DNA from 2 places in the Serpentinimonas sp. SSL01 genome. Region 1 is predicted to be linked to the other one. Evidence: predicted binding sites of a transcription regulator. Region 1 holds the regulator's gene; the other holds the start of a gene.
What was found. Region 1 encodes FNR, which switches genes on or off when oxygen is low (the NO sensors DNR and NnrR bind a similar motif). Its sites were predicted from a motif close to TTGATNNNNATCAA; they were not measured.
Positions count from the first base shown of each region.

Region 2: the regulator FNR is predicted to act here: its motif matches at 3,987-4,000, upstream of ACVMK0_RS04185 (protocatechuate 4,5-dioxygenase subunit alpha).

Region 1 covers NZ_CM150487.1:1,285,608-1,291,783, forward strand. Annotated here, with positions in the region: gene aceA (isocitrate lyase) at 1-820, opposite strand, end outside; gene ACVMK0_RS06105 (sulfite exporter TauE/SafE family protein) at 1,058-1,768, opposite strand; gene hemN (oxygen-independent coproporphyrinogen III oxidase) at 1,807-3,186, opposite strand; gene fnr (fumarate/nitrate reduction transcriptional regulator Fnr) at 3,336-4,055, shown strand; gene ACVMK0_RS06120 (hypothetical protein) at 4,105-4,407, opposite strand; gene ccoG (cytochrome c oxidase accessory protein CcoG) at 4,481-5,917, opposite strand; gene ccoP (cytochrome-c oxidase, cbb3-type subunit III) at 5,936-6,176, opposite strand, start outside.
Region 2 covers NZ_CM150487.1:857,622-863,797, reverse strand. Annotated here, with positions in the region: gene ACVMK0_RS04200 (ABC transporter substrate-binding protein) at 1-205, shown strand, start outside; gene ACVMK0_RS04195 (ATP-binding protein) at 202-2,562, shown strand; gene ACVMK0_RS04190 (class III extradiol dioxygenase family protein) at 2,563-3,414, opposite strand; gene ACVMK0_RS04185 (protocatechuate 4,5-dioxygenase subunit alpha) at 3,472-3,888, opposite strand; gene ACVMK0_RS04180 (LysR family transcriptional regulator) at 4,014-5,021, shown strand; gene ACVMK0_RS04175 (helix-turn-helix domain-containing protein) at 4,918-5,877, opposite strand; gene ACVMK0_RS04170 (cytochrome P450) at 6,154-6,176, shown strand, end outside.

The DNA.
Region 1 (6,176 bases):
TGACGCGGTAAAAGCCCTCTTGGGTGCGCTCACCGGTGAGGAAGGGCTTGTCGTTGGCGTCGTGGTCGCTGGTGATCAGGTTGGCCGCTTCGGCGTCGGTGCGCGCCAAGATGAGCGTGGGCACGCCCATGGTGTCGGCGGCAAAACGCGCAGAAATCAGCTTCTCGATCGCCTCTTGGGTGGGCACCAGCACCTTGCCGCCCATGTGGCCGCATTTTTTCACGGCCGCGAGCTGGTCTTCGAAGTGCACGCCCGCGGCGCCGGCGGCGATCATGTTCTTCATCAGCTCAAAGGCGTTGAGCACGCCGCCAAAACCGGCTTCGGCGTCGGCCACGATGGGCAGGAAGTAGTCGATGAACTCGGGCGAACCGGGCTCGATACCGCGGCTCCACTGGATTTCGTCGGCGCGCTTGAAGGTGTTGTTGATGCGGCGCACCATGGTCGGGACCGAATCGTAGGCGTAGAGCGACTGATCCGGGTACATGGTTTCGGAGCTGTTGCCGTCGGCCGCCACTTGCCAGCCCGACAGGTACACCGCCTCGAGGCCGGCCTTGGCTTGCTGCATGGCTTGGCCGGCGGTGATGGCGCCAAAGGCGTTGACGTAGCCCTTTTTGGCGCCGCCGTTGACGCGCTCCCACAGGGTGCGGGCGCCGTTTTGCGCCAGCGTGTACTCGGGCTGCACGCTGCCGCGCAGACGCACCACGTCGGCGGCTTTGTAGCCGCGCTTGACGCCTTTCCAGCGCGGGTTTTGCGCCCAGTCGAGCTCCAGCGCTTCGATCTGCTGCTGGCGGCTGAGTTGTTTGTTGATGGCAGAGGACATGCTTCACTCCTGAAGGTTAAAAAAACGGTGGGGCTGCGGCAACGGCCTAGGGGCCAATGCGCCGCGCCGTTGCCTGTAGTGTAAGACCGCAGCGGGGTCAGCCGTGAATCTTATGTCTTATACAAGACAAAAAAATAGCCATTTAAAAACAATGTACTACCGGCCGTATTTTGCATTAAGAAACGACTTTTCTTATTGAGAAAAATTTATTGCAGCGCAGCAACGTGACATTTTGCATTATGAAACTATGCAGTCGGTATGCAAAAACGCCACTGGCTCGTCGCACCACAAACCCGTGGGGTGCGCGATGCCCATCCACAGCGCCGCGCTCGAGACCAGCACCAGCGCCAGACCCGCCAGCCGGATGCCCCAGCCGCCGCTGCGCGCGTCTTTGAGCTTGAGCAGCAGCCACGGCGCTGCCGTGAGCGAGACCATGGTGCCCAGCGCAAAAGCGGCCATGATGGCGGCGCCGTTGACCACGCTGGCCGACAGCGAGGCCACCAGCAGCGCCGAATACAACAGCCCGCAGGGCATGAGCGCCCAGCCCACGCCCAGCACCGCCGGCGCTTTGGGGCCGAGCCGGTTCATGAGCGGGCGCGCACGCCGCCACACCCCTTGGGCCCAGCCCTCGATGAAGGCCGGCTGGCGCGCCTGCAACAGCAGCACCAGCCCCAGCAGCAGCGCCGCCACGTGCATCAGCGTCCAGAGCGGGCGGATGATGGCGGTGTGCTGCCCCATCCAAGCCAAGCCCTGCACGGTGCCAGCGGCCAGCGCGCCCAGCAGCGCGTAGCCTATCAGGCGGCTGAACTGGAAGGTGAGCAAAGCGCGAACGCGCCGCGGCTCGCCGGCGTGGGCAATGCCGGCGCAGGCCGCGCCGCACATGGCGATGCAGTGCGGGCCGCCCACCAGCCCCATCACCAGTGCCGAAAGCAGCATCGATTCAAACATGGGCCGACTCTAGCAGCTTGGCAGCGGCGTTGCAGCGATCAAATGATTTTGGAGAAGCGTGCCCGGTCGCGGTCTTGCTGCAGGTGCTTGTCGAACTGCATGGCGATGGCGCGCACCAAGTACCAGCCGGTGTCGCTGACTTCTATGCTGCCCGCGCTCAGGCGCAGCAAACCCATCGCTTCGAACTCGCGCAAGCGCTCCAGCTCGGGTTCAAAATAGCTTTTGAACTCGATCAGGTGCGCCAGACCGACAGCCTCGAAATCCACCCGCCCCTGACACATCAGCGCCATGATCACGGCGCGACGCAGCAGGTCGTCGCGGCTCAGCGCCAGCCCACGCACGATCGGCAGCCGCCCTTGGTCGAGGTGGTCGTAGTACTCTTCGAGCGTCTTGGCGTTCTGGCTGTAGGTGGCCCCGATGCGGCCGATGGCCGAGACCCCGAGGGCGATCAAATCGCAGTCGGGCTGCGTGCTGTAACCCTGAAAATTGCGGTGCAGCCGCCCCTGGCGCTTGGCCACCGCCAAGGCATCGGTGGGCAGCGCGAAGTGGTCCATGCCCACATAGACGTAACCCGCTTGGTTGAAGATCTCGAGCGAGATCGAGAGCATGGCCAACTTGTCGGCTGCCGGTGGCAGTTCGGCGGCCACGATGCGCCGCTGCGGCTTGAAGCGTGCCGGCAAATGCGCGTAGGCGTAGAGCGCAATGCGGTCTGGGCGCAGCTCGCGCACGCGCTCCAGCGTGTGGCGAAACGACTCGGGCGTTTGCTGCGGCAGGCCGTAGATCAGATCGACGTTGACGGATTCGAAGCCGATGCGCCGCGACGCCGCCACCAAGTCGAACACCTGCTCGGCGGGCTGGATGCGGTGCACGGCCTTTTGCACCGTGGGGTCAAAATCCTGCACGCCAAAACTCAGGCGGTTGAAACCCAGGCGGTGCAGGTGCTCCAGCCGCGCAGGGGTCACGGTGCGCGGATCGACCTCGATCGAATACTCGCCCCCCGGCACCAGCTTGAAGTGGCGCTGCACCATCGCCACCAGATCGCTGAGCTCCTCGTCCGACATGAAGGTCGGGGTGCCGCCGCCGAGGTGCATCTGCGACACGCTGTGGCCCGAGCCCAGATGGCGGCACTGCAACTCGAGCTCGCGCGTGAGGTAGCGCAGGTACTCGGCCGACTTGCTGTGGTGCTTGGTGATGACCTTGTTGCACGCGCAGTAGTAGCACAGCGAATCGCAAAACGGGATGTGGACATAGATCGACAGTGGCAAGGCCAGCGAGCCGGCATGGCGCTGGCGCAAAGCCTGCACATAGTCTTGCTCGCCAAAGGCTTCGACGAAGCGGTCGGCGGTCGGGTATGAGGTGTAACGGGGGCCGGGCACGTCAAAACGCCGCAGCAACCCCTCGTCGATGACAGGTTTCACTAAAATTTCTCCTGGTGCGAGAATATGCACCGAACATCCCCCCTCACCCTTGACCTGAGTCAAGTCGAGCCCATTTTTTGTTTTCTTTGACGCGCGCCCCACACGGCAGCACATGGGTTAAGCTTCGCGCACTATTTGGCCGCGCTTACATGGATATTCAGAGCATCAAAGTCGCCTGTTCAGGCTGCAATCTGCGCGAGTTGTGCTTGCCTATGGGGCTCAAACCGCAAGAGCTGGAGCATCTCGATCAGATCATATCGAATCGGCGCCGCATCAAACGCGGAGCGTCCCTGTTCAGCGCGGGCGAAGCCTTCACCGCACTGTACGCGGTGCGCTCGGGTTTTTTCAAGACCTGCATCACCAGCGCCGACGGGCGCGACCAAGTCACCGGTTTTCAGATGATGGGCGAGATCATCGGCATGGACGGCATCGTGCACGACCAGCACGCCTGCGACGCGATCGCGCTCGAAGACGCCGAGGTCTGTGTGCTGCCCTTTGACCGCATCGAGCAACTGTCGCGCGAGTTCAGCGCCTTGCAGCACCATGTGCACAAGATCATGAGCCGCGAGATCGTGCGCGACCAGGGCGTGATGCTGCTGCTGGGCACCATGCGCGCCGAGGAGCGGCTGGCGGCCTTTTTGCTCAATTTGGTGCAGCGGCTGCACGCGCGCGGGTTTTCGCAGTCTGAACTGGTGCTGCGCATGACGCGCGAAGAGATCGGCAGCTACCTGGGCATGAAGCTCGAGACCGTGAGCCGCACCTTTTCGCGCTTCATGGAAGACGGCATCATCGACGTGCGCCAGCGCTACGTGCTGATCAAAGACACGCAGGCGCTGGAGCGGCTGGTGAACCCGCCGATGCGCAACTAGGGGCCTAGGCTCTGCTCGTGTGCCACGAGGCGCCGCTTTGCAGGGCACCCTACTGCCGTGGCGGCGGGACCTCGGGGCTGGCAGCGTGGTTGCGCGCTTCGCGTGCCGGGCGCAGGCTAGCCAAGTAGGTGGCGCGCTGTTCGGGCGTCATCATCTGCAAACGGCGTTGATCAGCTGGCACCATGGGCGCATTGCGGTCCAGCACCGGGTCGCGGTTTTTGACGGCGGTGACGACCAAGGCGAGCGACAGCGCAATCGATGCAGCCGGCAGACCAAACACCAACCACGTGTAAGGCTCACGGTACCAAGGGGCAGGCTTGGTCGGGGCTGGGGCGGCTTGGGCAGTGCTCATGGTATTTGAGTGTAGGTCTGGAGGCTAAAAGGTCAGGCGCAGGCACAAAAAACCTGTGTGGCTGCAACGGTGTTCATTGACGCGGCATCATAAAGACCGAGTCTTGGCGCACCGTCATGGGTTCGGCACCCAAAGATTGCACCTCGAAGTGGATCGGGTGCATGCCCGGCGCGCTGCTGCCCGGCGGCACACGAACCGTCACCGCCAGCGCCCGCGCACCCGTAGGCGCGAGGGAGAATTCGGTCTCGGAGATCACTTGCAAACCCGGCAAACCGTGCACCACCAGACGCAAGGGTTGCTCTTGCTCGGTGGCGTTGAGCATGCGCAGCGTGTAAACGTTTTCCACGTAGCCTTGTTGCACCACACGCGACAAAATGGTCGAGTCGCGGATGACGTCGAGCTTGAGCGGTGTGCGCAGGTACAAACTGGTGAACAGCGCCACGGTGATGAGCAGCAAAATGGCACCGTAGGCCAAGATCCGCGGCCGCAGCACGCGGCGCCACATCTGGGCCGAGGTCCAGCCCTGCTCGAGCCCGTTTTGCGTGGTGAAGCGCACCAGCCCTTTGGGGTAGCCGACCTTGTCCATGACCTGATCGCAGACGTCGGCGCAAGAACCGCAGCCTATGCACTCGTACTGCAAACCCTTGCGGATGTCGATGCCGGTGGGGCAGACTTGGACGCAGAGCGAACAATCGACGCACGAGCCCAATTTGAGCAGCGACAGATCGGCTTGGCGCGAACGGCGGCCACGTGGCTCGCCGCGCTGCGCATCGTAGGTCACGATCAGGGTGTCGCGGTCGAACATCGCGCTCTGGAAACGCGCGTAGGGGCACATGTGCTTGCACACCAGTTCGCGCATGTAGCCGGCGTTGCCGTAGGTGGCAAAGCCATAAAACAAAATCCAGAAGCTTTGCCAAGGCCCGAGCTCGGCCTGCCAGACCGCCAGCCAGAGCTGTTCGATGGGGGTGAAGTAACCCACAAAAGTGAAGCCGGTCCACAAGCCAAAGGCGATCCAGAGCACTTGCTTGAGGGTTTTTTTGCCGTATTTCTCGAGCGTATGGCCGGATTGATCGAGCCGCATGCGGGCCGTGCGGTCGCCTTCGACCAGCTTTTCCATCCACAGATAAATTTCGGTGTAAACCGTCTGCGGGCAAGCAAAACCGCACCACAGGCGTCCGGCCACGGCCGTAAACAAAAACAAGGCAAGCGCCGAGATCACCAACAACCCAGTGAGGTAGATCAGGTCGTGCGGGTAGAGGATGAGGTTGAAGAGGTAGAAGCGCCGTTCTTCGAGGTCAAACAAAACAGCCTGCCGGTTGTTCCATTGCAACCAGGGCAGACCATAAAAGACGATCTGGGTCAGCCAGACCGTGGCCCAACGCCAGTTGGTAAAGACCCCCGCGACGGAGCGCGGATAGATCTTCTGCCGGTCGGCGTAGAACGTAATTTCGATTTCTTCGGGGCCAGCGGCGGGTTGAGCACCGCTGGCTGGGGGTCGGGTATCAGACAAAGCCAAAACTTCTCAAAGTTAGTTTTGCACCGGGTTGGACTTGGCCCACACATAGGCGGTCAGGACGTGGATCTGCTGCTCGGACAGCAACACGTTTTGCGGCGGCATGACGTTTATGATACCTTCATTGATGCTGCGCACCACGGCATCGACCCCAAAACCATGCAGCCAGATGTCGTCGGTCAGGTTGGGGGCACCGATCAGATAGTTGCCCTTGCCTTCGGCGCCGTGGCAGGCGATGCAGGTGGCAAAGTTGGCC
Region 2 (6,176 bases), 430 kb from region 1:
AGTCGCCGCCTACGATGCCGCCCAAGTGCTGCTGCAGGCGCTGCAACAGCAAACGGCTGGCGAAGCGCTCAACGCCACCTTGTTGCGCGTGCGCCGCTTCAACGGCTTGCAAGACCCGATCGTCTTCGACGCCTACGGCGACCACCTGCGCCCGCTGGTGATGACCGAAATTCGCAACGGCCGCTTTAGCACCGTACGCGCATGAAAGCCCCGCGCGCGCTCTCAATCCGCTGGCTGTTGGTGGGCCAGTTCGTGCTGGTGATTGCCTTGTCGGTCGCCTTGGTGGTGGCACTGATGCTGTTCTGGCGCCTGCCGCTGGAACGGGAGAGGCAGCATCACGAGCAGCAGCGCATGGCCACCGTGGTGGTGCAGCAGTTGCAGGACCTGCTCAACGCCACCGAACTGCAGCTCGAAATGCTCCGTGCTGCCAGCCCAGGCGGCCCGATCCAAGGCAAACGGGTTGACCCCCTCGTGCGCCGCTTTGCGCAGCAGTTGGTCGATCAGGCCGGCACTTTTCAAGCCATCTACTGGGTCGGCCCCGATGGGTTGCTGCTCGATTTTGTCTTGCCCTTTGCTTTCGGCTACCCTCATACCACTGAGCGCTCTGGGGCCGACCTGAGCAACCTGCCCATTTTGCGTTTGGCTGCTCAAGGCGAGCACCCGGTCTGGAGCGACCAGTACCTCTCGCCCTTGGTGGAGCAGCCGGTGGTGGGCATCGCCCTGCCCTTGTCCAACGGGTTCATGGTCGCCGAAATCTCGGTGCAGGCGCTGGTCACGGGCAGCGTCGAATGGGGCCAGCGCGGCGACCTGCTGGTGCTATTCACCGACAGCCGCGGCGAACTGGTCCGCTCGCCCGACCCGCTCGACCCCCTGCACCGGCGCAACATCGCCCACCTGGAGCCCATTGCTCGCGCCCTTGATGCGGCGCAGGCCCATGGCCGCATCGTGCATCTGGGTGAAACGTTTGAAGGCTACGCCCAGAGCCTAGACCGCCTCGGGTGGGTCGTTTTTACGGGCAAACCGCTGGATCTGGCACGGGCCTCGGAACGCGCCGCCATCGCCCTCACCGCCGTGGTGGTGGTGTTCGCGATCGGCTTTGGCCTGTTGCTCAACCTGCTGGTGGGCACCCGAATCGGGCGCCACCTGCGCCGCAGCGTGGCCTACTCCGAGGCGCTGGCGCGCGGCGACTACGAGGCCACGCCACTCCGCAGCCGCATCGCCGAGGTGCAGCAACTCGAACACAGCCTGAACCATATGGCACAGGAAGTGCGCCGCCGCGAGCAGCAGCTGCGCGCCATCATCGACCTCGGACCCACGGTGGCGGTGCAGATCTACGACCGCGACAGCCGGGTGGTGGACTGGAACCCGGCTTCGGAGCGCATGTTGGGCTACAGCCGCGCTCAGGCCATAGGCAAGCGGCCGGTCGATCTGTACTACGACACCCAGCAACAGGCCGATTTCGAAGCCATCCTGGAGCGCATCGCCCGCACCGGCGAACCCTTCGGCCCCTTCGAGGGCGCCTTGCGCGGCGCTGACGGCGCCTTGCACTGGATTTATTCCACCACCTTTGCGATCCCTGGGCAGCAGGCGGACGAAGTGCGCTTCGTCTGCATGGACATCGACATCAGCGAAATCAAAAGGCTGGAAGCCGAGCTGCGCAGCCTCAACAGCGAGCTCGAAGACCGGGTGCAGCAGCGCACCCAGAGCCTCGAACAGGCCAATAACGAACTGCAACGCACCCTGAACGAACTGCGCTCCACCCAAGACCGGTTGGTCCAAGCCGACAAACTGGCCGCCTTGGGCAGCCTGGTGGCCGGGGTGGCGCACGAACTCAACACCCCGATCGGCAACGCCCTGATGGCGACGAGCACGCTACAAGAGAGCCTGCGTCAGTTCCGCGAGCGCCTGCAGCAGGGGCTGCGGCGCAGCGAGCTCGACGCCTTTGTGCAACAAGTGGGCACGGCCGACGACATCGCCACGCGCAACCTCGAGCGCGCCGCCGAGCTCATCAGCTCGTTCAAACAGGTGGCGGTGGACCAGGCCAGTTCGCAGCGGCGCCGGTTTCAGTTGTCCGAACTGGTGCACGAAATCGTGCTAACCCTGCAGCCGATGCTCAAGCATAGCCCCTATGCGCTCGAGGTCGAGGTGCCCGCCGGCATCTGGCTCGACAGCTTTCCCGGCCCGCTCGGGCAGGTGCTGGCCAATCTGGTGCAAAACGCCTGGGTGCACGGGCTGCAAGGGCGCGCCAGCGGCCGCATCCGCATCGAGGCATCGGCCCTCGAGGGCGAGCAATTCGCACTCAGCGTGAGCGACGACGGCAAGGGCATTGCGCCGCACCTACAAGACCGCGTTTTCGAGCCCTTTTTTACCACCCGGCTGGGCCAGGGCGGCAGCGGGCTGGGCCTGCACATCGTGCACAACCTGGTGACGGGGGTGCTGGGCGGACGCTTGGCGCTCGAGAGCAGCCCGGGCCAAGGGGCCCGCTTCACCCTCACCTGCCCGCTGGTGGCCCCCCGGGAACTCGTCCAGGGAGCTGCCCCGGTCGGCAGCGCTGCGCCTTGATCAGGCCAGACACTCCAGCGCCATCACCCCGGTGGCGGTGTTCGAGATCGGGATGTGGTAGTTGCTGTGCACCTTGCGCACCCCAGCCCCGCCGCGCGTCAGGGCGGCGCGCATGGCCAGCCACATCAGCAGCTCCACCCCCTGGGTGCCGGCCCGTTCGACCAGTTCCAGATCGCTGAACTGGGTTGCCCACTCGGGGTTGGAGACCATGCTTTCGAGAAACTGCTGGTCGAAGGCCTTGTTGATGAAGCCGGCGCGCTCGCCCTCGAGCTGGTGGCTCAGCCCGCCCGTGGCCATGACCAGCACCCGTTTGTCGCTGTCCCAGCGCTGGATCGCCTCGCCCACCGCCTGGCCCAGCTTATAGACCCGCCGCGCCGTGGGCAGTGGGAACTGCACGGTGTTGATGTCGATCGGCACGATCTGCACCGGGGCCACCTCGTGTTCGGGCCAAAAAAGCTTCAACGGCAGCGTACAGGCGTGATCGACCAGCATCTCCTGGCAAGTCACGACATCAAACTCGTGCGCCACCAGATGCCGGATGATCTGCCACGACAGCTCCGGGCAGCCGGCCAGCGGCGGCAGCGTCGGGATGCCCCAGCCTTCGTCGGCGTTGTGGTACTCGGCGGCGGCCCCAACGGCGAAGGTCGGCATTTTGTCGAGAAAGAAGTTGAGCCCGTGGTCGTTGTAAAACACCACCACCACCTCGGGGCGCACCTGTTCGAGCCAGCGGTGGATGGGCGGGAAGCCGTCGAAAAAGGGCTTCCAGTAGGGCTCTTGCTGCCAGCCTTTGGCCAATGCGTTGCCGATGGCCGGAATGTGCGAAGTGGCCAAGCCACCGAGTAGGGTTGCCATGAGGTTCCTTGAGGCGCTATAGGGAAAATGGGGTTGGGGGTGGCGCGGGGTCTGTCGCTAGACCCCGAGCTTGGCCGCAGGCCAGTCGGGCTGCTGGTTGGCCGCGGCCAGTTTGGCCATGAACTCGGGCTTGCTCACGCCGGTCTGCTGTGCCCCGATGTCTTGCATGTTGAGGCCAAATATGCCGGCAAATTTGGCCAGGTAGTAGGCGTTGCCACCGGCTTGCAGCAGCGCCAGCACCTGCTTGGAGCGCACCGCCTCGGCCTGCTGCGGGTTCAGGCCGTAGCGCGCCATGTAGCCCTCGGGGTCGGCGACAAAAGCCTCGCGGTTGGCTTGGTGATTGAACGAAAAACACATTTTGTTGAGCGCGTAGCCCTTTTGGGCGAGCGCGCCGTCAAACGGCGTCGTGCCGGGGATGTCATGGGTATCGCTGGGGGCGCTGGGATCGCTGGGGTTGCGCATGGGGCTGCTCATTCTTGGGCTCCTGGGTGGTGTGGTCTGCAAGGGCGGTCCAGCACGGCTGGGGCGCTGACCGATTTGGCTGTGACGGGTGCCCCAGTGTGGCGCATGAATTGACTTCGATCAAGCCAGGAGGCATCATGCAACCCATGAATGATTTTGATTGGTACGCGCTCGATGCGCGCCTGCTGCGCCTGCTGGTGGCGGTGGCGCAAACCGGCTCGGTGACCGCCGCCGCCCAGCGCTTGGGGGTGACGCAGTCGGCGGTGAGCCACCAGCTCGATCGGCTGCGCGCCATCGTGGGCGACCCGCTGTTTGTCAAGTCTGGGCGCGGCATCGTGGCCACGGCGCGCACCGAGGCTTTGTTGGAACCGGCGCAGGCGCTGCTGGAGCAAATGGAGCGCTTTGCACAGCGCGAGCGCTTCGAGCCAGCCCTGTGGGAGGGCAGCGTCACCGTAGCGGCCAACGATCTGCAGCGCGACTTGCTGCTGCCGCCGCTGCTGCAGCGCTTGCAACACCTAGCCCCCAAGGTGCGGCTGCGCGTGATCCCGTCGGGCATCCCGAGCCTGGAGCTGCTGCGCCAACATCGGTGCCAGCTCGTGCTCAGCCCGCGTCCGCCCGATGGCACCGACATCGTGCAAAAGCGCCTGTTTGAAGACGCCTACCGGGTGTTTTACGACCCCACCCAACGCGCCGCCCCGTGCGACCTGGACGAATACCTGGCCGCCGACCACGCCACCGTGGTCTATGAGCCCAACCGACCCCTGGACTTTGACCAATGGCTGCTCGGGCGCGGGGTGCAGCGGCGCTTTCGGGTGCTGGTGCCTGGTTTTGCTGGCTTGGCTTCGTTTTTACCCGGCAGCCGCCTGCTCGCCACCGCCCCCGGCTTGCTGCAGCGCCACCTGCTGCGCGGCTTGGCCAGCGCCGCCCCACCGCTGGCCTGCCCGCCGTTGCCGATGTACTTGGTGTGGCACCTACGGCACCAGCACGACCCAGCGCAGCGCTGGCTGCGCGCCCAGATCGAGGCGCTGGCGCCGGCCCTGCTCAGCCCCCAGCCGGGGGTGGCTGCGCAACAGTCCGCACCGCCTGCAGCGCTTGCCGCTGCGCCTGCCGATACTGTTGCGGGCTCTGGCCGGTGCGGCGCTTGAAGAAGCGCGAGAAATACGCAGGATCGTCGAAACCGAGCTCGAGCGCCAAGCTGGCAGCCGGTGCGGCGATGTAGAGCAGGCGCCGACAGGCCTCGCGGGTCAGCCGTTCGTGCACCAGCTCGAGGGCGCTGCGGCCGCTGGCGCTGCGCGTCAGGCGGTTCAAGCGCTGCAGCGACAGCCCCAGCCGCTCCGCGTAGCGCTGCAGCGGCCAGTGCTCCAGAAAATGCTGCTCCAGCAGCAACAAAAATCGCGTGAAAAGCGCTTGGTGCTGGTGTGCCCGCGTGCCCGCCGGGGCGGCTTGGCGCTGTTGCGCGCTGGCTTGTGCCAGGCGCCACACCAGCGCCCGCGCCAGCCAGCCCAGCACCGGCGAACCGCCCGCCCCGGTGGGCCATTGAAACTCGTGCGTGAGCTCCCGAAACAGCGCATCGAGCCGCTGCGCCGCAGCTTCCTCGGCCCAAAAGTGCAACAGGCGCGGGGCGGCAAACAGCTCCTGAAAGGCCGCTCCAAGCGCCCCCGTCTCGCCCTCGAGCAGCCAACGTGCGCTCAGCGTCAGCACGCGGCCGTCGGTTTCGGGGGCAAAGCGGAAGCCATGCACCACATTGGGCGGCAGCACGATGGCCGCCGGCGCCTGCGCAGCGCTGCGGTGCTCGTCGAGCAACACCTCGGCCTGGCCGCGCCACAGCCACAGCACTTGGTACAGCCCTTGGTGCGTGTGCGGCTGGATTTCCCAATGGTAGAGGCGGCTGCGCGACTGCACCTCTTCGATGTGCAGCAGCTCCTGCCCCAGCGACGCCGCCTCGCCATAGAGCGCAAAACTGGGGATGTGCGTGCCGCCCGCCCAAGGTGGGCCGGCCAAGTCGGCCGATTGGCTGGGAACGCCAGCGCCATTGCTCCGGCTTGGGCCCTGCGGCGCTGGCCGGCCAGAAGCGGGGGGTGGCACAGCAGGGCGCACATAGGAGCGATTGGTCATGGTTGCATTTTGATCCAAAAGTACCAGCAATCGCCTAGATTTTTGCACGCCTTCAAAGCCCGCTCGGCCCTACAGTTCGGGCCTTGGCCAAGCAATCAAGCAAAGCCAAACAAAACACCAAGCCGGCCCCAGCAGGCCCAGCACACACAGGAGACGCGCGCCATGTTCAGCTTCCAGTTCGACCC